Regions from separate parts of the Providencia sp. genome, predicted to be linked through region 2. Evidence: predicted binding sites of a transcription regulator. Region 2 holds the regulator's gene; each other region holds the start of a gene.
What was found. Region 2 encodes PhoB, which activates phosphate uptake and scavenging genes when phosphate is short. Its sites were predicted from a motif close to CTGTCATAAAACTGNCNNAT; they were not measured.
Positions count from the first base shown of each region.

Region 1: a site for PhoB is predicted at 6,517-6,536, ahead of pstS (phosphate ABC transporter substrate-binding protein PstS). Genes of this name have one in related genera too.
Region 3: a site for PhoB is predicted at 5,415-5,434, ahead of ACTH6U_RS15135 (esterase-like activity of phytase family protein). Genes of this name have one in related genera too.

Region 1 covers NZ_JBQDNB010000005.1:89,091-97,111, forward strand. The annotation lists gene ACTH6U_RS06075 (amino acid ABC transporter permease) at 1-246, opposite strand, end outside; gene ACTH6U_RS06080 (ABC transporter substrate-binding protein) at 433-1,272, opposite strand; gene phoU (phosphate signaling complex protein PhoU) at 1,799-2,512, opposite strand; gene pstB (phosphate ABC transporter ATP-binding protein PstB) at 2,526-3,302, opposite strand; gene pstA (phosphate ABC transporter permease PstA) at 3,340-4,221, opposite strand; gene pstC (phosphate ABC transporter permease PstC) at 4,223-5,179, opposite strand; gene pstS (phosphate ABC transporter substrate-binding protein PstS) at 5,375-6,418, opposite strand; gene ACTH6U_RS06110 (hypothetical protein) at 6,747-7,559, opposite strand; gene envZ (two-component system sensor histidine kinase EnvZ) at 7,760-8,021, opposite strand, start outside.
Region 2 covers NZ_JBQDNB010000001.1:272,268-280,288, reverse strand. The annotation lists gene sbcD (exonuclease subunit SbcD) at 1-598, opposite strand, end outside; gene phoB (phosphate regulon transcriptional regulator PhoB) at 943-1,632, shown strand; gene phoR (phosphate regulon sensor histidine kinase PhoR) at 1,656-2,957, shown strand; gene brnQ (branched-chain amino acid transport system II carrier protein) at 3,458-4,783, shown strand; gene ggt (gamma-glutamyltransferase) at 4,859-6,640, opposite strand; gene ACTH6U_RS01265 (peroxiredoxin C) at 6,915-7,514, opposite strand; gene ACTH6U_RS01260 (acyl carrier protein phosphodiesterase) at 7,695-8,021, opposite strand, start outside.
Region 3 covers NZ_JBQDNB010000021.1:12,500-20,520, forward strand. The annotation lists gene lpxH (UDP-2,3-diacylglucosamine diphosphatase) at 1-609, shown strand, start outside; gene purE (5-(carboxyamino)imidazole ribonucleotide mutase) at 765-1,280, shown strand; gene purK (5-(carboxyamino)imidazole ribonucleotide synthase) at 1,280-2,362, shown strand; gene ACTH6U_RS15130 (MFS transporter) at 2,486-3,742, shown strand; gene ACTH6U_RS15135 (esterase-like activity of phytase family protein) at 3,999-5,357, opposite strand; gene ybbP (putative ABC transporter permease subunit YbbP) at 5,548-7,995, opposite strand; gene ybbA (putative ABC transporter ATP-binding protein YbbA) at 7,992-8,021, opposite strand, start outside.

The sequences.
Region 1 (8,021 bases), on a different contig from region 2:
AAAAAACAACTGCACGAGCAAAGGTGTGTTACGAAAAATGGAAATATAGAGCGTCACTAACCAACGTAGCGGGGCTATTTGGCTATCCTTTGCAGATGCAACGATGAAACCTAATAGCGTAGAAGCAATGATAGTACAAACTGAGATCCAGACTGTGAGTAAAAATCCATAGCCAAACCACTCAAGGTATTGGGGTGCCAGTAAGTTTGCAGACCAAAAGTCATCGCTAAAAAATTTCTCAAACATAATAAATACCTACTTCTTTCACACCAATACACTTAATACTTTAAGATGCTAACACCCATGCAACTTACAGTATGGCCTGTATAATCAAGAACCCCGCGACATTTGCGGGGTATCTATTTATCTAACCTTTCGTCTCAATGTGTCACATCAACTTGCATTAAGTGAATGAAACATTCTGTTGATTGATTATGACTGAGGCTGTTGTTGGCTCAATGGTGCAAATTTAAAATCACCACGAGGCTGTGCGGCTTTCGTTTCTGGACCAAACCAACGGTCATAAATTACTTGCGCTTTACCCTCTTTTTCCAATTTCAACAGAGTTTGATTTACGCTTTCCACCAAACGATCTTCACCTTTGTTTGTTGCCAGCGCTTGATACTCTTTTGTCAGACTAAATGGTGAGATTTCGAAATCTACTTTTACCTTTTCGGGTAAATTACCAAGCAAACCAACTAATTTCGCATCATCCTGAGTGATAGCTTGTACGTTACCATTACGTAGTGCTGCGAAGGCTTGCGGGGTGTCATCATAGGAAATGACTTTAGTATCAGGGAAACGCTCACGCAAAGTCACTTCCTGTACGGTGCCTTTGTCAGCGCCAATACGCAGTGGTTTGATATCATCTGGCGTTTTCAAAACACCTTTACGTGCGATAAATTTTTGGCCTGTCGCAAAATCAGGGATAGTAAAATCAACCTGTTTTGCACGCTCATCAGTGATGGTGAAGTTAGCACCAATCAAGTCAACTTTGCCTGAGCTTAGCAGAGGAATACGGTTTGCAGGGTTCGTTGGACGCAATTCTAATTTAACACCTAAATCATCAGCGACTGCCTGGGCAATATCAATATCATAACCTGCTAATTTTTTCGTTTGTGGGTCAATAAACCCAAACGGAGGATTACTATCAAAAACAGAAATACGAACAACTCCCGCCTTTTTAATATCATCTAATTTGTCCGCACTCGCGATATTCGCTGTCAGCGCCAGACCTGTAAGTAATACGGTAGTAAGAATACGAGCTTTCATTGAACACCTCAGACGGTAAGTTTTTGTAAATCGACCATCACAAGCTATCAATTAATGCTTAGCACTGGAAATAATATTAGATAATATATTTATAACTAAATGGAATAACAAAGATAATAAAAAAAGGGCAAAACCCACTGGGTGCCCTAAATATGGCTTACACCATATAGATCGCTTATTGAGCGAGAAGAAAACGAATCATTGAATAAGTGACTAATACTCTAAAAAACGCAGTTACAGCTCAAAGCATGGGGAGCTTCAACGTTTTTCAAAAAAATTGCATTACTCATGCTTTAAATAATTTAGCAGTATGAAACTAAGCCCTAGAAACATACATAAGTATGTGACTAGGGTTAGTGAATGAAGCCAACACCGCTATAGTACGAAATATAACAAGTATTCAATACTTTAAATAATTCGCGATGTGGCAAGGCGGCAAATGAAACTAAGCCCTAGAAGCATACACAAGTATGTGACTAGGGTTAGTGAATGAAGCCAACACCGCTGCGGCTCAAAGTATGATGAGTTATTTACTCGTTAGCATCTTCTCTAAATTATCCCCACCCACATGGCGGAAATCCTGCCCTTTGACATAATAAAAAATAAACTCACAAATATTTTGGCAACGGTCACCAATACGCTCAATAGAGCGCGCACAAAATAGCGCAGTCAAAACACTTGGGATGGTGCGTGGGTCTTCCATCATGTAAGTCATGAGCTGGCGAACAATACCTTCGTATTCTTGGTCAACTTTTTCATCTTCACGATAAATGCGTACAGCCTCTTCCACATCCATACGTGCAAATGCATCTAGTACATCATGAAGCATTTGTATCGTGTGACGCCCTAATGACTCTAAACTAATCAACAAGGGTTGATGTTGATGTGAGAATTTTTCCAATGCTGTCTGGCAAATTTTATCAGCAACATCACCAATTCTTTCTAGCTCGGCAATAGTTTTTGAAATCGCCATAATCAAACGCAAGTCGCTCGCTGTGGGCTGGCGCTTAGCAATGATTTTGATGCATTCTTCATCGATAGACACTTCCATCATATTGACTTTGTGATCGTTTTCGATAACTTCACGCGCTAAGGCTTCATCCTGATTATGCATTGCCGTGATAGCTTTGGTGAGTTGTTCTTCGACCAACCCTCCCATCGTCATCAACTCAGTATGGATATGTTCCAGTTCAGCATTGAACTGCCCAGATATATGTTTATTGTGATTCAGCGTATCCATCGTCGGCTCCATATCAACCGTAGCGGCCAGTAATATAATCTTCAGTTTGTTTCATTTCTGGGGTAGTAAACATTTTGTCAGTGTGATTAAACTCAATCAATTCACCAAGATACATAAATGCAGTGTAATCAGAACAACGTGCTGCTTGTTGCATATTGTGGGTCACGATGACAACAGTGTATTCTGATTTTAATTCGCTAATTAATTCTTCGATTCGACCCGTTGAAATTGGGTCAAGCGCTGAGCAAGGCTCATCAAGCAATAAAACCTCAGGGCGAATGGCAATACCACGCGCAATACATAAACGTTGTTGCTGACCACCTGATAAGCTATAACCACTTTGGTGTAACTTATCTTTGGTTTCGTTCCACAACGCAGCTTTCGTTAGCGCCCATTGCACACGCTCGTCCATATCAACACGAGACAATTTCTCAAATAAGCGAACACCAAAAGCAATGTTATCGTAAATAGACATTGGAAATGGCGTTGGCTTTTGGAATACCATACCAACCTGCGCACGCAATAATGCAATGTCTTGTTTATCAGTCAGAATATTTTGACCATCCAGTAAAATTTGCCCTTCTGCACGCTGCTCACCGTATAACTCGTACATTTTATTGAACGTACGCAGCAGTGTGGATTTACCGCAACCTGACGGGCCAATGAAGGCGGTGACTTTATTCTTTTCAATATCTAATGAGATATTTTTCAGTGCCTGAAACTTTCCATAGTAAAAGTTAAGGTCACGTACTTGAATCTTACAATTTTCAATTTCGTTTGCTTTGATCATGGCTACTTCTCTCTATAAATCTCTGTTCAATCCGGGGCTAGTGTTTTTTCTGTGCAAACACAACGCGTGCAATGATATTAATTAACAAAACGCATAAGGTGATAAGAAGCACCCCTGCCCATGCTAAATGCTGCCATTCTGAGAATGGACTCATCGCGAATTTAAAAATAGTCACAGGTAAGTTAGCAATCGGTTCGCTCATATCTGTACTCCAGAACTGATTAGACAGTGAAGTAAACAGTAGCGGTGCGGTTTCTCCCGCAATACGTGCGATTGCTAGCAAAATCCCCGTAATAATCCCGGATACAGATGCTTTTAACGTAATCGATAAAATCATTTTCCATTTTGGCGTACCTAGCGCATATGCAGCTTCACGCAGACTATCCGGTACTAACTTCAACATGTTTTCAGTAGTACGGATAACGATCGGAATTTGCAATAACGCCAATGCAATAACACCCGCCCAACCAGAGAAGTGCTGCATTTGAGCCACCACAATGGTGTAAACGAACAGTCCAACCACAATAGAAGGGGCTGATAACAAAATGTCATTAATAAAACGAGTTACTGAGGCAAGCCATGATTTACGACCATATTCAGCTAAATAAATACCCGCAAGAATACCGAGCGGTGTGCCAATGACTGTTGCCCATAAAATTAATAATCCACTACCGACAATAGCATTTGCAAGTCCACCACCCGGTGTGTTTGGGGGAGGCGTCATTTCGGTAAATAGATTAATGGACATTCCATCAATCCCTTTAGTTACTGTCGAAAATAAAATCCACACTAACCAAAACAGACCGAAAGCCATTGCTAGCATGGAGATAAATAACGCCATGCGGTTAATTTGACGACGCCATGCTTGGCGACGAGTACGTTCTTTTTGATTTACAACCATTGGCTGAGAGATTGACATACTAACGGCCCTCGCTCTTAGCAAGACGCATCACCATCAATTTGGATATTGCTAACACAATGAATGTAATGACAAACAGGATTAATCCAAGCTCCATCAATGCCGCGGTATGCACGCCACTTTCAGCTTCAGCAAATTCATTCGCCAACGCAGAGGTAATACTGTTGCCCGGCATAAATAATGAAAGGCTATCCAACTGGTAGGTATTACCAATTACAAAAGTAACCGCCATGGTTTCACCCAGTGCACGCCCAAGGCCTAACATCACACCGCCTATCACTCCATTTCGGGTGTACGGCAACACGATGTTCCAAATAACTTCCCATGTGGTACAGCCGATACCGTATGCAGATTCTTTCATCATGACCGGTGTTTGCTCAAACACGTCACGCATTACGGAGGCAATATAAGGAATGATCATAATAGCGAGGATAATTCCCGCAGCTAAAATACCAATACCAAAAGCAGGGCCTGTGAATAATTCGCCTACAATCGGAATAGTCGACATCACATTGCCGACAGGTTCTTGGAAGTATTCAGCAAATAGAGGGGCAAACACAAAGAGTCCCCACATACCGTAAACGATACTTGGAATTGCAGCCAGAAGCTCAATAGCGATACCTAATGGGCGCTTTAACCAGTTAGGGGCAAGTTCAGTTAGAAACAGGGCAATACCAAAACTAACCGGTACCGCAATGATAAGCGCAATGAGTGATGTCACTATGGTGCCGTAGATAGGCACAAGTGCACCGAACTGCTCCGCTGGCGCATCCCACTCTTTTGTCCATAAAAACGAAAACCCAAATTTCTGCATACTCGGCCAAGATGCAAAAATAAGGGAAATAATAATACCGCCAAGCATTAACAGAGTGATTAGTGCAGCCATCTTTACTAGCGCACTAAAAATTACATCACCTGATTTGCTAGGGGCTTTAAATGCCGTTGTTTTTTCGGCCATGCGCTTTGTTCTCATTTCACACCTACGATATCATCAGTAGGATTTACAATTTTCATGACGTTTATATGCAAAATAATTCGAGCTGTATGTCGGTAGCAAGTGAAGCTAACATCCAAACAACTCGAAATATGATGGATATAGAAAGTGGATGCTATTCCTCAGCACCCACCTGCCACTGCCAACCCGAGGCTCACTTTAGAACAGTGATTTACCTTGGCTATCTTTAACTTCTGTTTTCCATGCTGCACGAACGGCTGTTACGACTTCAGGTGGTAAAACTGCATAGTCGAGTGCTTCTGCTTGTTTGCCGCCTTTATCATAGGCCCAGTTGAAGAAATCGAGGACCGCTTTACCTTTCTCTGCATTAGCTTGTTCTTTGTGAACTAAAATAAATGTCGTTGACGTAATTGGCCATGCATTCGCACCGTCACGGTTAGTGAGGTCTTGAGCAAATGATTTAGACCAGTCAACTTTTTTCGCTGCTGCGCTAAAACTTGCACCTGTTGGTGATACAGCTTCGCCATCTGCTGAGATAAGCTTAGTATACGCAAGATTATTTTGTTTTGCGTAAGCATATTCAACATAACCGATTGAGCCTGGTAAACGTTGAACAAAGGCGGCTACGCCATCGTTACCTTTACCGCCAACACTTGTTTTTGACCAGTTAACAGTCGAACCAGCGCCAATCTCTTCTTTCCAGCTTGCACTTACCTTCGCTAAGTAGCTAGTGAATACGAAAGTTGTACCTGAACCATCTGAACGTCTAACAACCGCAATTGTTTGATCCGGCAGGCTAACGCTTGGGTTTAATTTAACGATTGCTGGGTCATTCCATTTGGTGATTTTGCCGAGATAAATATCACCAAGTGTTTTACCATCGAGGGTCAATTGACCTGATTCAATGCCTTTTACGTTTACAGCAAGAACCACGCCACCAATCACGGTAGGGAATTGGAATAAACCATCTTCTTTTAATTTTTCATCCGTCAATGGCGCATCTGATGCACCAAAATCAACGGTTTTTGCATTAATTTGTTTAACGCCACCAGAAGAACCGATCCCCTGATAGTTCACTTTATTACCTGTTTCTTTCTGATAAGAGTCAGCCCACTTCGCATAAACCGGAGCAGGGAATGTAGCACCAGCTCCCGTCAGGTTAGTAGCAGCAAAAGAAGACATTGCAGTCAAAGATAAAGTTGCTGCCATTACGCTTGTTAGGGTGGTACGCATCATTTTCATAATCCCTCCGGGGATGTAAGAAACAATCAAGTATTAAATTGTGGGTGAATGTCACGATAGGGAAAATAAGATAATTTGGTTGCAGCAACATGTCATATTTATGACAGTTTTATGACAGTTGATTTTTTCAATGTATTTATAGCGAAAAAAAACAGCGATACATAATAAAGATAACAATAAAACCAAATAGTTATATGAAAATAAAGGAATGGATATACGCTATAAAAAAAATGACACATTGTCATAAAAAATTTAAAAATGTTTTTTTTATAAAAAATAAACTCACATTAGCGAGTTTATTTTAGTGATAAATAGAATAAGCATTACGTTACCATAATTTAATACCTGTTTTATGCAGGCTAGGAGCAGTTATCTTGCTTGAAAGCTCGCTTATCATATCCTTTGTTACAGTTTCGACTTTTTTCTTTACTTGTTTTTCAGTTTCTATTTTTGCATTAATGACCATTTGTTCTTTTGAAGAAAAAATTGGTTTTACCTGCGAGTTTTTAGTCCGTTTTGCTTCGACCAACTCTGCTTTTATATATTTATCCCTAATTTGTTTAAACATAGGACTCTCTTCTAAACTTTTCGCAGAAAAAACAATCGATCCTTTCTTTCTTTCAGGCGCAGGGGCTAATTTTTTTGATTTTAAAGATACGATGACATCTTCGGTTAACGCTTTAGCCGCATACTCAGGCTTATTACATTTTTTTCCTGCATCTTTAAACATTTGAAGTTTAGCCATTTCTTCAAATAAACCTGGAGCAATTTTACCTTTTGACGATTGACTTACCATAGTGCGCTTTCCTTCCGGTCTCTCTAAGGTAGTATCTTGGGATAACCTCAAAATTGGTGAAAGTAGTGATAGAGATAAAGGCATTGGCGGCGGAGGTGGCGTTGAAGATAACTTCGATTCAACCTGTTTTTTGGGTGAAATGCCCACTACCTCAGTATGCTGATCACTCCAAGTCACTTTTTTCGATTTTTTTTCAGTTCTTAAACTAAAAACATCTTGAACATTAATCACCTTGTTCATTTTTACCAAGGCGACTTTTTTTTCACTATCTAATGGAAGGGTGCTTAATACTGTTACATTTTGAGACTTTTTAATGGCTCTAGCTAAATTATTAATAATCGACATAATATTGATCCTAATGATTTGATTGACCGCTATTATCTAAGTAACTCAATCATCAGATCTTTCAGATAACGATTGTATTATTTATAGGATAAATATTTATTTTTACCGAATGAATAACTAGGAATGAATACAATTGGAGGATAACGACTATTGAGCAAATCGATAGGTGCAGCTAGATTTAACTAACTGCTTTTTTTAAATTATTCTTCTTTCTCTTTCAATGGTAGGAGTGCGCGAATAGCAAATCCACCGCGTTCACTTTTATGAATTTCAATGTTTCCTTCGTGAGCATCAACTATACGGCGAATAATGGCAAGTCCCAAGCCTGTTCCTGTATTACTACGAGCTTTTTCACCTTGTACAAAAGGCTGAAATAAGCGTTGGATATCTTCTTCTTTGATCCCTATGCCATCATCTTCGACTTGGAACCAAACAGAGTCTTCATTTTTGCCGCTACTGACC
Region 2 (8,021 bases):
GGACTGAATCTGTCAGCGCTGCGCCGACAACGGTGAGATGCCCTGTCGCGATAATCGGGATATCAAGGCCTAGTGTTTCTCGTTGTGCGACGGCAAGTTGGTAGCTGGCTTGGTAATAGTCATGAATTGCCGTTTGCAGTGATAATTGTTTTTCTTCACTACTTTGTCCCGCAATACTTATCTGAATGTCTCGAGGGCGCAGGAATGGGATGGCGCAGACGAGGCCGCTAGGCAATCCTTGGTTATCCATTAAAGTAATAATATTAGGTTCAGCGCCAGAGGTTATTACGCTGGTATTGAGGTAAGCCAGCAAAGAGCTGGATTCATTGAGAACGGAAACGGAATCGTGGTTTCCACTTAAAATAACCAACTGGCATCCAGTTTTTTGTAAATCGACGATAAATTTATTATAGAGTTCTCGTGCATAGCTCGGCGGTGAGCCAGTATCAAAAATATCCCCTGCGACAATCACTGCGCTAACCTGATGGAGCGTAACTTGTTCAATAAGCCAATTTAAAAAACATTGATGTTCAGCGGCACGACTTTTAGTGAAAAAATATTGGCCAAGGTGCCAGTCAGAAGTGTGGATCATGCGCATGAGCTATCATTCCTTGTGATTGTGCCATTTTATTAGTGAAGAGGACTCGATATTCTGTCGGTCAGTATACCTTATCGCGGTAATACGATGGAGTGTTATGCAATGGAAAATGATGCTGTGATGTGAATAAAGCCGTTAAAATTGTTATTACAGTAAGATAATTATTAGTCTGCAAATGGATGATAATTATATTGCGCTATGTGATTAATGTTTCACTTAGATGATCTTTTCCTGTAATTATTAGGTGGAATGTCAGTCATCACCGATAATAGTCATAATTCTGTCATAAAAGTGACGCATAATGCGTTCACATTAAAAATATCTTCTTATTTACAGGAACAATCATGGCAAGACGCATTCTAGTTGTTGAAGATGAGACGCCCATCCGTGAAATGGTTTGTTTTGTATTGGAACAGAATGGTTTTCAGCCGATTGAAGCTGATGATTATGACTCTGCAATTGCGCAGCTTGTTGACCCGTTACCTGATTTAGTTTTACTCGATTGGATGATCCCAGGTGGCTCTGGCATTCAGGTTATTAAACATATGAAGCGTGATAGCGCAACTCGCGATGTCCCTGTCATGATGTTGACTGCCAGAGGTGAGGAAGAGGATCGCGTGAAAGGTTTAGAAGTGGGCGCGGATGATTTTTTAATCAAACCCTTTTCGCCAAAAGAATTGATTGCTCGCGTAAAAGCGATTTTACGCCGAATTTCGCCAATGGCGACAGAAGATATTATTGAAATGAATGGCTTGATGCTTGACCCAACCTCTCATCGTGTTACTTGTCGTGAAATTCCTATCGATATGGGACCAACCGAATATAAATTATTACATTTTTTTATGACTCATCCGGAGCGTGTTTATAGCCGTGAACAGCTATTAAATAATGTTTGGGGAGCCAATGTTTATGTTGAAGATAGAACCGTAGATGTTCATATTCGTCGTTTAAGAAAAGCACTGGAAACAGAAGGGCATGATAAAATGGTACAAACAGTACGTGGTACTGGATACCGTTTCTCTGTTCGTTACTGAGAATTCATTAGGGAGAGACCCAAGTGCTTGAACGTTTATCCATAAAACAGCTAATTTGGGGGCTGTTTTTATTTATTTTACCCGCACTCATATTATCAGTATTTATAGGCCATCTAGCATGGCTTTTAGTCATTTCTTTGCTAGCTGCATTATTTTGGCACGGGTATAACCTGCTAAAATTATCCTATTGGTTATGGTTAGATAAAAGCATGCTTCCACCCGCAGGTAAAGGGGGTTGGGAGCCAATATTTTATGGCATTTATCAAATGCAGCAACGTAACCGTAAACGTCGTCGTGAGCTAGGGCAGCTAATTAAGCGTTTTCGCAGCGGGGCTGAATCATTACCCGATGCGGTAGTGATGATGACAACGGAAGGTAATATTTTTTGGTGTAATCGCCATGCGCAGCATTTATTAGGTTTTCGTTGGCCTGAAGATAATGGGCAGCATATTTTTAATCTGTTGCGTTATCCTGATTTTAGCCGCTATTTTACGGTTAAGAGTTATGATCAAGCGCTGACAATTGAGCTTAACAGTGGTGAAATTGTCGAGTTTCGTATTTTGCCTTACACTGAGGGGCAGCTTTTAATGGTTGCCCGGGATGTGACGGAAAAACGACGATTAGAAAAGGCTCGTAGAGACTTTTTTGCTAACGTGAGTCATGAATTACGTACACCATTAACGGTCATTCAAGGGTATCTTGAAGTGATGGATGATCAAGAAGGGACCTCTGCGGTTAACAAAAAAGCCTTGAATGTGATGCAAGAGCAAGCTTATCGAATGGATAATCTGATCAAGCAGTTATTGCAGTTATCACGAATTGAAATCGCCCCTCATATTAATCTGGACGAACAAGTTAATATTCCCGTTATTCTTAAGATGATTGAACAAGAAGCGCTGAGTCTGAGTCACGGCCAGCACCAATTTGAGTTTAATGTTGATGAAAAATTACGCGTAAATGGCAATGAAGAGCAACTACGTAGTGCCGTTGCTAACCTTGTGTACAATGCCATTAACCACACACCTGAGGGAACTAAAATACGGGTTGATTGGCAGAAAACCAGTCATGGTGCTCGTTTTAGTGTCAGTGATAATGGCCCTGGTATCCCTACGGAGCATATATCGCGTTTGACGGAGCGTTTTTATCGAGTGGATAAAGCGCGTTCGCGCCAAGGTGGTGGTGGAACGGGGCTTGGATTAGCTATTGTGAAACATGCAGTTCAGCACCATAGCAGTCAACTCGTAATTACTAGTCAATTAGGTAAAGGTAGTGAATTTTCTTTTACACTCCCTCCTGTTTTAATTGTGTCTGATAAAAAAAGCTAAAACAGGGAAAATAATCACCTTATTAATATTAATCATAGGGTTAGTAAGGTGAATTTATCTGTGATATTTATTAAATTCGCAATTTATTTAATAATCGCGACATATTCTCCCTAAAACTATTTATATTTTTTTATCTTATCCTACCTTTTAATAAAAACGATGAGTGATAAAATGATTAAGTGATGATTTTTTAAACAAATCATATAACGGATATTCTAATTTTACTGACAGTAATCACTAGTTCTGAAAATTAGTTTGGTTGTTTATTCTTGTTTTGGGGTTTGCTATTGCCTTTTTGCCCTATAAAAGTTTTACTTGTCGTCAGTTATTGGCGGTTTTTTCTGTTTTTTAACGTTTCATTTCAAATGATTTAATAAATCATATATTTTATATTGTTAATGATATGTTTTATCAGAATTCTATCTCGTCATATAAATTTCAAAGGGTTGCTAGTTAAATACCCATATCTTTTTATTTTCGTTACTTAAAATTAACATAATATGGCTCATCGTTTATCATCAAGAGATATTATCGCGTTAGGTTTTATGACCTTTGCGTTATTTGTTGGAGCAGGAAATATCATTTTCCCTCCTATGGTTGGTTTGCAAGCAGGTGAACAAGTTTGGACGGCTGCACTTGGCTTTCTGGTTACTGGTGTCGGTCTTCCCGTTTTAACCATTATCGCACTGGCAAAAGTGGGTGGTGGTATTGAAGCGTTAAGTACTCCAGTAGGTAAAAAAGCCGGATTATTACTCGCTGTTGTCGCATACTTATCCGTCGGTCCATTATTCGCAACACCAAGAACCGCCACCGTATCGTATAAAGTCGGTATCGCCCCATTGTTTGGTGGTGAATCTGATATGTTATTATTGATTTACAGCGTGGTTTATTTTGTCTTAGTGATTGGTATTTCACTTTACCCAGGCAAATTACTCGATAGCGTCGGTCATATACTTGCACCCGTTAAAATGCTCGCACTTGCGCTTCTAGGTGTTGCTGCGGTGTTATGGCCTGCCGGTTCTCCTATCCCGTCTACTATCGAATATCGCGATATGGCATTTTCAAATGGCTTTATTAATGGCTATCTCACCATGGATACACTTGGGGCGATGGTATTTGGTATTGTGATTGTGAATGCAGCACGTTCAAGAGGTATTGATAATTCGTCATTGTTAACCCGTTACACTATGTGGGCTGGGTTAATAGCGGGGGTTCTGCTCACACTGGTTTATCTTTCACTTTTCAAACTCGGTGAAAACAGTGGTTCTTTGATTCCGAATCCGGCGGATGGCGCAGATATTTTGCATACTTATGTGCAATATACCTTTGGCGATTACGGTAGTTTCTTCCTTGCGGTATTGATTTTCGTTGCTTGTATGGTGACCGCAGTTGGGCTAACTTGTGCATGTGCCGAATTCTTCAGTCGCTATGTGCCGATTTCTTATCGTAGCTTAGTGTTGATATTGGGCCTCTTCTCGATGGTTGTTTCTAACCTAGGCCTGAGCAAATTAATTGCATTCTCATTACCTGTGTTGGTATCGATTTATCCACCTTGTATTGTGCTTATATTAATGAGTTTTACGCTGAGATGGTGGCGAAATCCAACGGTCGTGATTGCACCAACGATGCTGACAAGCTTTGTAGTGGGATTAATTGGCGCAGTGAAAGCCTCGGATAACCTGAAAACGTATATCCCAGAATGGATGACGTCGATTCCATTGTATAAGCAAGACCTTATGTGGTTATTACCATCTTTAGTGGTATTGGTTGTTGCAGTGCTTTGCGATAGATTTATTTCACCTTCAGTTGTGCATAAACAAGCTTAATTAATTGTGCTTGTATTGTGATAAAACCCACTAATCAGTGGGTTTTATCATTTATAGTCTCAGTTAATTAATGCATTAATTAACACCTACTGCGCTACCTGCTGGTCGACGGACATCATTAGAGCCGTAGATAAAGCCCTCTCGTACTTTTCCTGAAACCGCTGAGTCGTTACCTGATGATTTGGTACTAACACCCGCGCCTTCAGGTATCCCAACCATAATCAGTTCGGCTGCACCCCAAGGTGTTTGTTCAACCATCTTGTATCCCATTTTATCTAGTAACACTAAGCTATCTTTAGATAAGCCTCTTTGCTCATAGTAAACTTCATCTGGTAGCCATTGATGGTGAATTCTGGGCGCATTGACCGCTTCTTGTGGTGGCATTCCGTGATCAATAATATTCAATGCGGTTTGCAAGGTAATTGAAATAATTCTTGAACCACCCGGGGAGCCGAGCACTAAGAAAACTTTACCATCTTTCGTCACGATTGTTGGGCTCATGGAAGATAGTGGGCGCTTACCGGGGGCGATAGAATTTCGTTCCCCTTGTACCAAGCCATAAAGATTTTTTTCACCTACTTTAGTGGTGAAGTCATCCATTTCATCATTTAAGAAAAAGCCTGTTCCGGGTGGAATAACCACAGAACCAAAACGCCCATTAATCGTATAAGTGGTGGAAACGGCATTACCTTTGTCATCAACGACAGAATAATGGGTAGTTTCTGGTTTTTCATGTGGACCGATACCCGGTTGTACCTGTGTGGATGCAGTGGCTTGATTCGGTTTGATCTCTTTGCGTAACTCTTCTGCATAAGCTTTGCTGAGCAGTTTATCTGTTGGGTTATTGACGAATTCAGGGTCACCTAAGAAGGTATTGCGATCCATATAGGTATGGCGCATTGCTTCAGTGAGTGTATGAACGTAATCAGCTGAATTGAACCCCATTTCTTTTAAGTCATAGCCTTCTAAAATATTGAGAGTTTGGCAGATAGTGACTCCACCAGAACTCGGTGGTGGTGCAGAGATAAATTTGTAGCCGCGATAGGTACAGCTAATTGGTGTAGTATCACTGATGGTGTAGTTTGCAAAATCTTTAGCGGTGAGAATTCCACCATTTTTCTTGGCGGCTTCTTCAACAATTTTTGGAATATCACCTTCATAGAAGGCTGAAGGGCCATTTTTAGCAATTTTTTCAAGAGTATTAGCTAAATCTGTTTGTACGAGTTTGTCACCGGGTTGGTAAGTGCTTCCATCTGGTTTTAAGAATATGCGGGCCACTTCGGGGTCCTGTTTGAATCGTTCTGTCGTGGTGTCTAAAACATCGGTATCCGCTCGAGTTAACGTGAAGCCGTCTCTGGCAAGTTTAATCGCAGGTTCCATGACTTGCTGGCGGTTCATCGTGCCATATTTTTCTAATGCATAATCTAAGCCTTTGACTGTACCGGGAACCCCGGAAGCTAGGTAGCCGTACAGGCTCGCATCTTTGATTAATTTTCCATCTTTATCTAAATACATATCTGCGTTAGAGGCGGCAGGGGCAGTCTCTCTGAAGTTGATAAATAGGTCTTTACCATCGGCAAGGTGAATTGTCATGAAACCACCCCCACCAATATTGCCACAGCAGGGATTTACAACTGCTTGAGCATAGCCTACCGCGACAGCGGCATCGATGGCATTACCACCAGACTTTAAAATGTCAGCGCCAATTTGAGAGGCTAAATGTTGGGATGAAACAACCATACCTTTTTGTGCTTCAACTGCGGGCTCTGAAGCCGCATACAGTTGTGTTGAGACAAGCAAAGAAAGTACAGATAAAGAGCGAAGTAGCACAGAGGGTGCCGATGATTTTTTTATCATTAGTATCTCCGGATAGCAGTGGATGTGATATCTATTTGCGTTGATTGTTATTTAAATAAAAATAATTTGTTAATTATTTGTGTCTATAATTTATAGCACGAAATGGTGGGAAGGGTTGAACATTTGAGTTAAGAAATATTAACTAGTGGGAGATACTTGAAATAATTGTTACAAAAAAGGGTTATTAAGTTGCATATGGAGAGGTTTTTTTTAAAAAAAAGCGGATTTAGACCTTTGATCTAAATCCGCTTTTAAAAGACTGAATCAGTTTTAATTACAGAGCAGTAGCATTCTTAGTCAGGTAGTCTGCAACGCCTTTAGGAGATGCATTCATACCTTCTTTGCCTTTTTCCCACTGAGCTGGACAAACTTCACCGTGCTCTTCGTGGAATTGCAGTGCATCAACCATACGTAACATTTCATCAATATTACGGCCTAATGGCAGGTCGTTAACGACTTGGTGACGGACAACGCCTTCTTTATCAATTAAGAAAGAACCACGCAGTGCAACACCTTCTGGGTGCTCGATACCGTAAGCTTTGATGATTTCGCGTTTGATATCAGCAACCATCGGATATTTAACTTCACCGATACCGCCTTTATCTACAGGCGTTTTACGCCATGCATCATGAACAAACGCAGAGTCAAAAGAAACACCAATGATTTCTACGCCGCGTTTTTGGAATTCTTCAAAACGGTGATCAAATGCGATCAACTCTGATGGACAAACAAAAGTGAAGTCCATTGGCCAGAAGAAAATGACAGCAGGCTTGCCATCGATATGTTTTTTCAGATTGAAATTTTCATTAATTTCGCCGTTACCAAGAACAGCTGCTGCAGTAAAGTCGGGGGCTTGACGTGTAACCAGAACCATAATTTACTCCTATGAGTGTGAATTAAAGGTTTTTATAGATTATAAGATGATAAGGAATTATCTCTTAGTAAGAAAGACATTAAAACCAATCATTGTGATAGTTTTTACCTATCAATAGTAATGGTTTAGCTACCTAATATCAATAAGATAGTTTTATTTCACTAAAGTTCAAGCATTAATTTACTTTAACTCATTAATTGTGAGGGATTGTGCAAAAAGTTGTTGTTGCGCTTTACTCATCATTTGTGGATAAAACTGAAAGAAAATTTGTTCAAGCTGCCCATACTGTAGCAAAAAATCATCGAAAGAGCCGCTAAGCGCACTGAGTTTTGGTCGTCTGCTCGCCATTCCGTTAAGTGATTTACCAATATAGTCCTTTTGACTATAACGTGTCAGCCATTGCTGGGGCCACATATATTCATTTAACTCCTGAAATTTTTCAGGCGTATGACAAAGATTCGGCTCAATGGTATTTCGAGCCATACTGACAAATTCAGGTAGTGTGAT
Region 3 (8,021 bases), on a different contig from region 2:
CTCGGTGATTTTTTCAATTATTGGATTGGCGATGATGACGATAATCCGCTTCACCTACAGGTAGCTCAAGCGCTAAAACAACTGACTGAGCGCGGTATCCCTTGCTATTTCATTCATGGAAATCGTGATTTTTTAATTGGTCAACGTTATGCTAAACAGTGCGGTATGACTATCTTACCTCAAGAAACATTGTTAGAACTGTATGGCAAACGGATATTAATTTTACACGGCGATACCTTGTGCATTGATGATGCAGCGTACCAAAACTACCGTAAAAAAGTACATACACCTTGGATACAAAAGCTCTTTCTCACTCTACCCTTGTTTATTCGCCGCCGAATTGCACAAAAAATGCGCAGTGATAGCCAGCACGCGAGCAGTATGAAATCTGAGTCAATCATGGATGTTAATCCACAAGCCGTCATTACTGAGATGCAAAAATATCATGCTGACTGGATGATCCACGGACACACCCACCGTCCTGCTATCCATGAAATTGCCATTAATGACAAACCACATTATCGAGGTGTGCTCGGCGCATGGCATCAAGAAGGCTCTGCATTTGTGATTAATGAACAAGGTATTGAGCTCATTTTTTTCCCATTCTGATTAATTTATCTCTCATTATTTTTATCGTTTACGCCTACTGTTAGCTCAAAAAACAACCACGCAAACGTTTTCCTTACCGCATTACCATGATATGATCGACTTAATTCCATTTCCCACCTTACCGGTGATATTTTTTAAATACAGGGAAGCACTAAATGACTGCCCAAGTTCCTGCTCAATCTGCGGCAAAAATCGCCATTGTTATGGGTTCTAAAAGTGATTGGACAACCATGCAGAATGCTGCTGATGTGTTGACTGAACTGCAACTGCCTTTTCATGTTGAAATTGTCTCCGCTCATCGCACGCCCGATAAACTGTTTTCATTTGCAGAACAGGCTAAAAAAAACGGCTTTGATGTGATCATTGCAGGTGCAGGTGGAGCGGCACATTTACCCGGTATGTTAGCAGCGAAAACCCTCGTGCCTATTCTAGGCGTTCCTGTACAAAGTGCTGCACTTAGTGGAGTTGATAGCCTGTATTCTATCGTGCAAATGCCAAAGGGCATTCCTGTTGGCACCTTAGCAATAGGGAAAGCTGGAGCCGCAAACGCCGCACTATTAGCGGCACAAATTTTGGCGATAACCAATCCGGATATTTTTAAACGCTTATCAGCATGGCGTGAAACACAAACTCAAGATGTGCTAAATAACCCAGATCCACGGGAGGCATAATGAAACCAGTTTGTGTCTTAGGAAATGGTCAGCTTGGTCGTATGTTGCGTCAAGCCGGTGAACCGCTGGGAATAGCTGTCTTTCCAGTAGGCTTAGATGCGGAACCAGAAGCCGTTCCTTATCAACAAAGCGTGATCACCGCAGAAATTGAACGTTGGCCAGAAACCCCCTTAACCAAAGAATTAGCCCGTCATAATGCGTTTATTAACCGTGATATTTTTCCACGTTTAGCAGACAGATCCCCACAAAAAAACTTATATGATTCATTGCAACTTGCCACCGCCCCTTGGGCTTTACTTGAATCCCCTGATCAATGGCCTGAATTATTTGCCACATTAGGTGACTTTCTGATTGTAAAACGCCGCACTGGTGGCTATGACGGCCGTGGGCAGTGGCGTGTAAGACCCGGCGATGAAACTGATTTACCTGCTGAAATTTATGGTGAATGTATTGTCGAACAAGGCATTCCATTTGATGCCGAAGTCTCTATTATTGGTGCTCGAAACCGAGTCGGAAAATCTGTTTTTTACCCAATTACACATAATCTTCATCAAGAAGGTATTTTACGCACCAGTGTCGCCTTCCCTAAATCAAGCAATGCCCACCAGCAACAAGCACAATCGATGTTGAGCGCTGTCATGGATGAACTTGATTATACTGGCGTGATGGCAATGGAATGTTTTGTCGTCGGCGATAAATTACTCATTAATGAGATTGCACCACGAGTGCATAATAGCGGCCACTGGACACAAAATGGCGCATCTATCAGCCAATTTGAGTTACATTTACGCGCTATTTTAGATTTACCCATGCCCTCCCCTGAAGTCGAGAGCCCAGCGGTAATGGTCAATTTAATTGGAACCGACGTAAATACTGACTGGCTAAGCTTGCCATTAGTTCATCTACACTGGTATGAAAAAGAAGTACGCCCAGTACGCAAAGTGGGACATTTAAACCTGTCTCACCATGATTGCGACAAACTCACTTCAACACTTGATGCACTAACAACTTTGCTGCCAAATGAGTATAAAAGTGGCATTGAGTGGGCAAAAGTAAAATTAGACTGGTACTCTCGCCAATAAATAGCGAAAATAGCCCCTATTCGATGCCCGAGTATTTAATTTCGGGCATTTTGTTATTTTTGCCGTACTCCTGTTGATGATAAATATCAAAATATAAAGGCATACGGTTTTACTGGAGCCGACATGCCAGACGTACAAGCCGCACCCTCTCCAACTTTTAGCCCTTTCTATCAATGGAGCATTTTAGTTCTATTAGGGATGGTTTATTTTTTAGCTACTGCGACCACATTCACCTCTTTAGGCGTGGTATTGCCCGGGATGATAGAAGAACTAAAATGGAGCTGGACGGAAGCAGGGTTTGGTTTTACTTTGCTTGGATTAACCTGTGGGCTAGCCAGTTTCTTGCCTTCTTTACTCATTCGTAAGGTGGGTGTCCGCTTAACATTATTGCTAGGCACGTTATTCTTTGTTGCCGGTTTCTATAATCTCTATTCTACCGAAATCATCAGCACTTACTTTCTTGGTACCGCCTTAATTGGGGTAGGTTTTACCTTACTTGCCACGGTGCCAGGCACCTATGTACTTTCCCGCTTATTTGAAAAACAATCTTTAGCATTCGGTCTTTATTTTACGATTGGTGGTTTAGGCGGCGTGGCAGGGCCTTGGATCTATTTTTATGCCTCTAATCAACTCGGCTCTTGGCGGATGCATTGGGTACTGTGTGCGATTTACTTGAGTGTCATTACATTAGTCACCATCTTGATGCTGCGTGAAGGTAAAAAAGAACAAGCTCACGCCAAAATGGTGATGCAAAAACAAGTCAGCAATGCCAACAAACCTGTTTATCGAACAAATCAGGTTTGGACCGTAGGCCGAGCGCTACGTACTTGGCAATTTTATTTAATTGCCGCAACTTACACTTCATTTTTATGGTGTGGTATTACCGTCAATAGCTTTGCAGTCGCGCATATTGAAGAACGAGGGTTTAGTATGACGGTAGCGGTGTCATTACTCAGCACCATGGCTTTCGTAAATGCATTTTCTCGATTTATTGGTGGCGCCGCTGGCGAATGGCTAGAACCTAAAAAGTTACTGATTGGTAGTTTAATTATTATGGTATTGGGTGTGGTTTTCTTAAGTATTGCTACTTCTTGGTTCTGGTTGATTTTATTTGTTATTTTTGTTGGTATTGGCTATGGCATGACCTTTTTAGCATCCAGTGTCTTATTGTCCAACTATTTCGGTCGTGGCCCTTATTTAGAACTTTTTTCCATCGTTAATTTATTTTCCACGATTGCCTGTTTAGCCCCTTTCATTGCTGGTGCAGTAAAAGATTATACTGGCAGTTTCACGCCTGCATTTTTGATTATTGCAGCGCCGGTTATTGTGATTTTGTTACTAACATTACGAATGAAGCCCCCAACTTTAAATCACTCATAATATATAATTCAAATAGTTAGCGATATCCCGATGAGCATACATAGTATGTGATTCGGGTAGCTGAGCGCAGTCAACACCCCTGCGGCTTGAAGTATGACGAGTATAAATAAAAAAAAGCCTGAAAACACACTCAGGCTAATACTAAAACCAAGGGAAATTAAGGATTCAAAAACTCGGCATTTTGAACAATATCAATAGCTAAATAATTCGTGTCGTAGCTATCCAACAATGCTACAACACGAGATATAACGGATTATTAAGGTGCTAATAGTTCTGGTACTTTGAGTAAAATAAACTCATTATCATCTGCTTTATTTGGTTCACGGCTCGATGAGAACGGATAATTATTATCGTTACCAACAATAATATGTTCGCTATCAACTACATCAACATTTTCGATAGTGAAGAATGGAAAAGTGAAAACACCCTCGTTTAATGGTTTTCTTGCTAAGCTATTTGGGTCTTGGATATTCATCAAATCAATATAAGCTTGCTTATCTACCGCAGATCCCACGTTTTTATCTGAAAACTCAATACGATAAACGCGTTTAAATTTAGCTAAATTGCTAAAGCAATTCTCTGTATTTGTTGCCCCTTGTGCGCAAGCTTTATCAGCCGTACCTTCACCGTTATCACGTTCGATAATCAGCCCATGAGTAGCATCAATTAAGTTAAAATCACCAATCGCATTTTGATTATCTTCAAAGACATATAACCAGCTACGGCCTGTCCAATCTTGTTTCTTCACATCAAATTCAAGAATGCGTGCAGCGCGTTTACCATCAACATTTTCATAATCTTGCTTGTCTTCATTCCAAACTGCCCCTTCTAACATTGGGTACAATTTTGAACCATCTGGTGATGAAGCCATCCCTTCAAAACCTTTTGACCGATTAACTTGAAAGCTAACTTTATCAGTAGGTTTACCCGGTGTAGTAACTTGGTAGTGATCTGGAGAAACCACTTTCTTGCCATCAACTTGGGTTTCAAATAAGGCTAAAACTTTACCGTCTAAATCCATTTTGATTAAATACGGTCCAAACTCATCCCCTACCCATAACGCACCATCTGCAAATTGAAAGCTTTCCGGGTCAAAATCACTACCAGTTAGGTAACGTTCTTGAGAACTTTCATTAATGATATGGAACGGAATAATTTTATTTGGATCTTGGAAGAAAACAGTTTTCAGCGGGTTGGCTTTACCTGTTTTAAAATCGATATCGTATTGGGTTAGATAAAGCATTGAATCAGGAGAATTAACTTTATTACCAAAACCATTGTCCGTCAGTACCCAATAAGTCCCATCAGCCATCCGCTTAATACCTGAATGTCCTTGTAAAGGCTGCCCTTTAATTGGGATATGCATACCTGTTGGACGATCTGCGGATTTTCCTTCAATTTGCCCAAGGGTATCAACACGTTTAGCAGTAGTAAATTTACCACTAGTTTGTAGATCCGAAGGGGCATTTTCAGGTGCAGGAACACTTGAATTCACGGGTAAAATAGCATGTCCAGCCAATGAAGCCGGAACTTGTTGTTGAGCAAACCCTGTGGTGCTAAATGAAATTAAAGTAGCAAGTAAAGATAATGAGCCAATCATGCGACGATGCAACATTGTTATGATCCTATTATTAGATTATTCAATAATCGACGACGGAATCATAACTACGGCAAATGACAGTTTAGTGATGAATTCAAGACAGTTATTTTACTTGAAAGATTGTAGCGAATTTATTTTTCACAGAAGAAAAATAGGTAGACATCAAGGTATTTAATACATTGATATCTACCTGAAGTTTTATAACTCAACCATTCGATAAACGTCGGTGCTGATTACCAGTGCCTAATAAGCGCAAGCCTAACCAACCTCCGCATATTGATAGCAACAACGCAGCGCTTAGCGGTAGTATTAACCAGATACGCCACTCAGGTTGCCATGGAAAATCAAACACTTTAGTTTGCAATAACCACAGAGCAATTTCTGCACCAAAAGCCGCAGCAAAACCGGCCATTAGACCTAATAATGCAAACTCACTCCAAAGTGTTCTTCGCATCAGCTTTTTACTGGCACCTAGCGTACGGTAAACCACTAACTCGCGTTCACGTTGACTCATACCGACTTGGACTTGAGCAAGTAATAGCAACAATCCGCATAAAATCACTAACACTACCATCACTTCTAAAGCCTGACTCACTTGTTGGAGAATTTGCTGGATTTGGGTAATAATTGCGCCAGTGTCTAGCACATTAATGGTTGGATAGTTACGGCTAAGCTGCGTCAATAACTGGCCATCACCGTCATAATGGAAACTACTCAACCAAGTGGCTGGCATTTGAGATAAACTTTCTTCAGAGAAAATAAAGTAAAAATTAGGTCGTAAACTTTCCCAATCTACCGTTCGAATACTACTCACTGTCGCAGAAAAAATTTGTGCCCCAGAATTAAACGTTAGCTTATCGCCAATTTTTATTCCAAGCTCTTTCACGACGGTCTGTTCAATAGACACCTCACCCGCTTTTGGTGGCCAAGTGCCTTTATCCATTAAATTGGCCGGTGGTAAAATGGATTCCCAAGTCAGGCTCAGCTCACGTCGTACCGTGTTATTGTTTGGATCGCGTTCATCTGCCCATTCAATCGCTGATCTATCGTTAATCTCCGCCAGACGCGCCAATACTACAGGGTTAAAGCCTGTAGGTTTGACTTTATATTGCGCCAAAAGCTCTGTTACTGGCTTAATTTGTTCTTGAGTCATATTGATCAAGAAATAATTCGGACTATCGGCTGGAAGCTGCTGCTGCCAACGGTCGAGCAAATCACCTCGAACCAAAACTAATAATGCTAACAACATAAACGAGAGCGAAAATGCGCTCATTTGTGTGATTGTTTGCATTGGTTGGCGCAATAAACGGCTGACCGAAAGCCGTAAACTTAACTGTTTAAACTTAATATGACGTAAGCCCCACAGCCCTATCCAACCGATAAGTGCTAGGAGAATTGCCAAAACCACGATGCCAATCAGGATTGACCATAGTAAAGGGTTCACACCCGCAAATAAAAATAATCCTCCCACGACAATGAGTGTGACTATGGGGAGATAGTAATACAAAGGCCAAACGGGTGATTGTGCATCTTCACGTAACACTCGCGAAGGTTGCGTTGCCATTAATTGATAATAAGGACGAATACCCACAATAATCGCGATGATAAATAATGTGCCTATCGCCCAAACCCAAGGCCATAAACTTGCTGAAGGTAATGCTTTTGGAAGCATTGCGCCTAGAATTTGCATCAAGATGCCTTCAAAGGCGAGCCCAAGCAATGAACCTAATAGCGCAGCGGCAATTAAAATAACCAACCACTGACCAATAATCCATTTTCGCAGCGCACTACGCCCTGCTCCAAGGGTTTTTAATACCGCAATCAACTGGTGTCGACTACGACAATAATGGGTCATTGAAACAACAACAGCAGCAATTGCCAGTAATAACGTCAATAAAACAGACAATAAAAGAAATTGTTGTGCACGTTGGAATGTCTTTCCTACCGCACCATTATCTTCATTTAAGGTATACCAACGTTGATCAGTTCTTAAATCTTTATCAAATTTTGCATGGAAAGCCTCAATAGCGTCACTATCTCCGGCGAACATGTCTCGATACGTTAATCGGCTTCCTAATTGAATAGCGCCGGTCAATGCAGCATCTTCAATCGAAATAAGTGCTCTTGGGGCGATTTGAAAAGGATTAAAACCACTATCCGGTTCTTGCTCTAAAGTACCTGCAACTTTTAATGTAGCATCGCCAATATCAATATCATCGCCTAACTTTAGGTTTAATAGCTCAAGCAATCTAGGGGCGACTAATATTTGCCCTTTTGTTGGCTGTAACCCCGCAGGCTCAGTGACTAATCCACCATATAACGGATAGGCACTATCGGCGGCTTTGATCAGCACTAATTGTGGTCGAGCATCTTCATCTGCCGTTGAGTAGGCCATAGTTGAAAATGAAATTTGCTGACTCACTTTCAAGCCACTATTTTTAGCATCCTGTAACCAAGCCGGATCGCTCGGCTGAGAAGATCGCAACACTAAATCACCCGCTAATAATTCGCGGCTCTGATAGCTCATGCTATTTTCAATACGGTCGCTAATACGCCCTAACGCTAACACGCAAGCAACCGCTAGCGTCAGTGCCAACCAAACAATTAATAATGATGGCGTTTTCCACTCACGCCAGAACCAGCGCCAAATCATGCCTCTTCCCTTAATAGACCATCGAC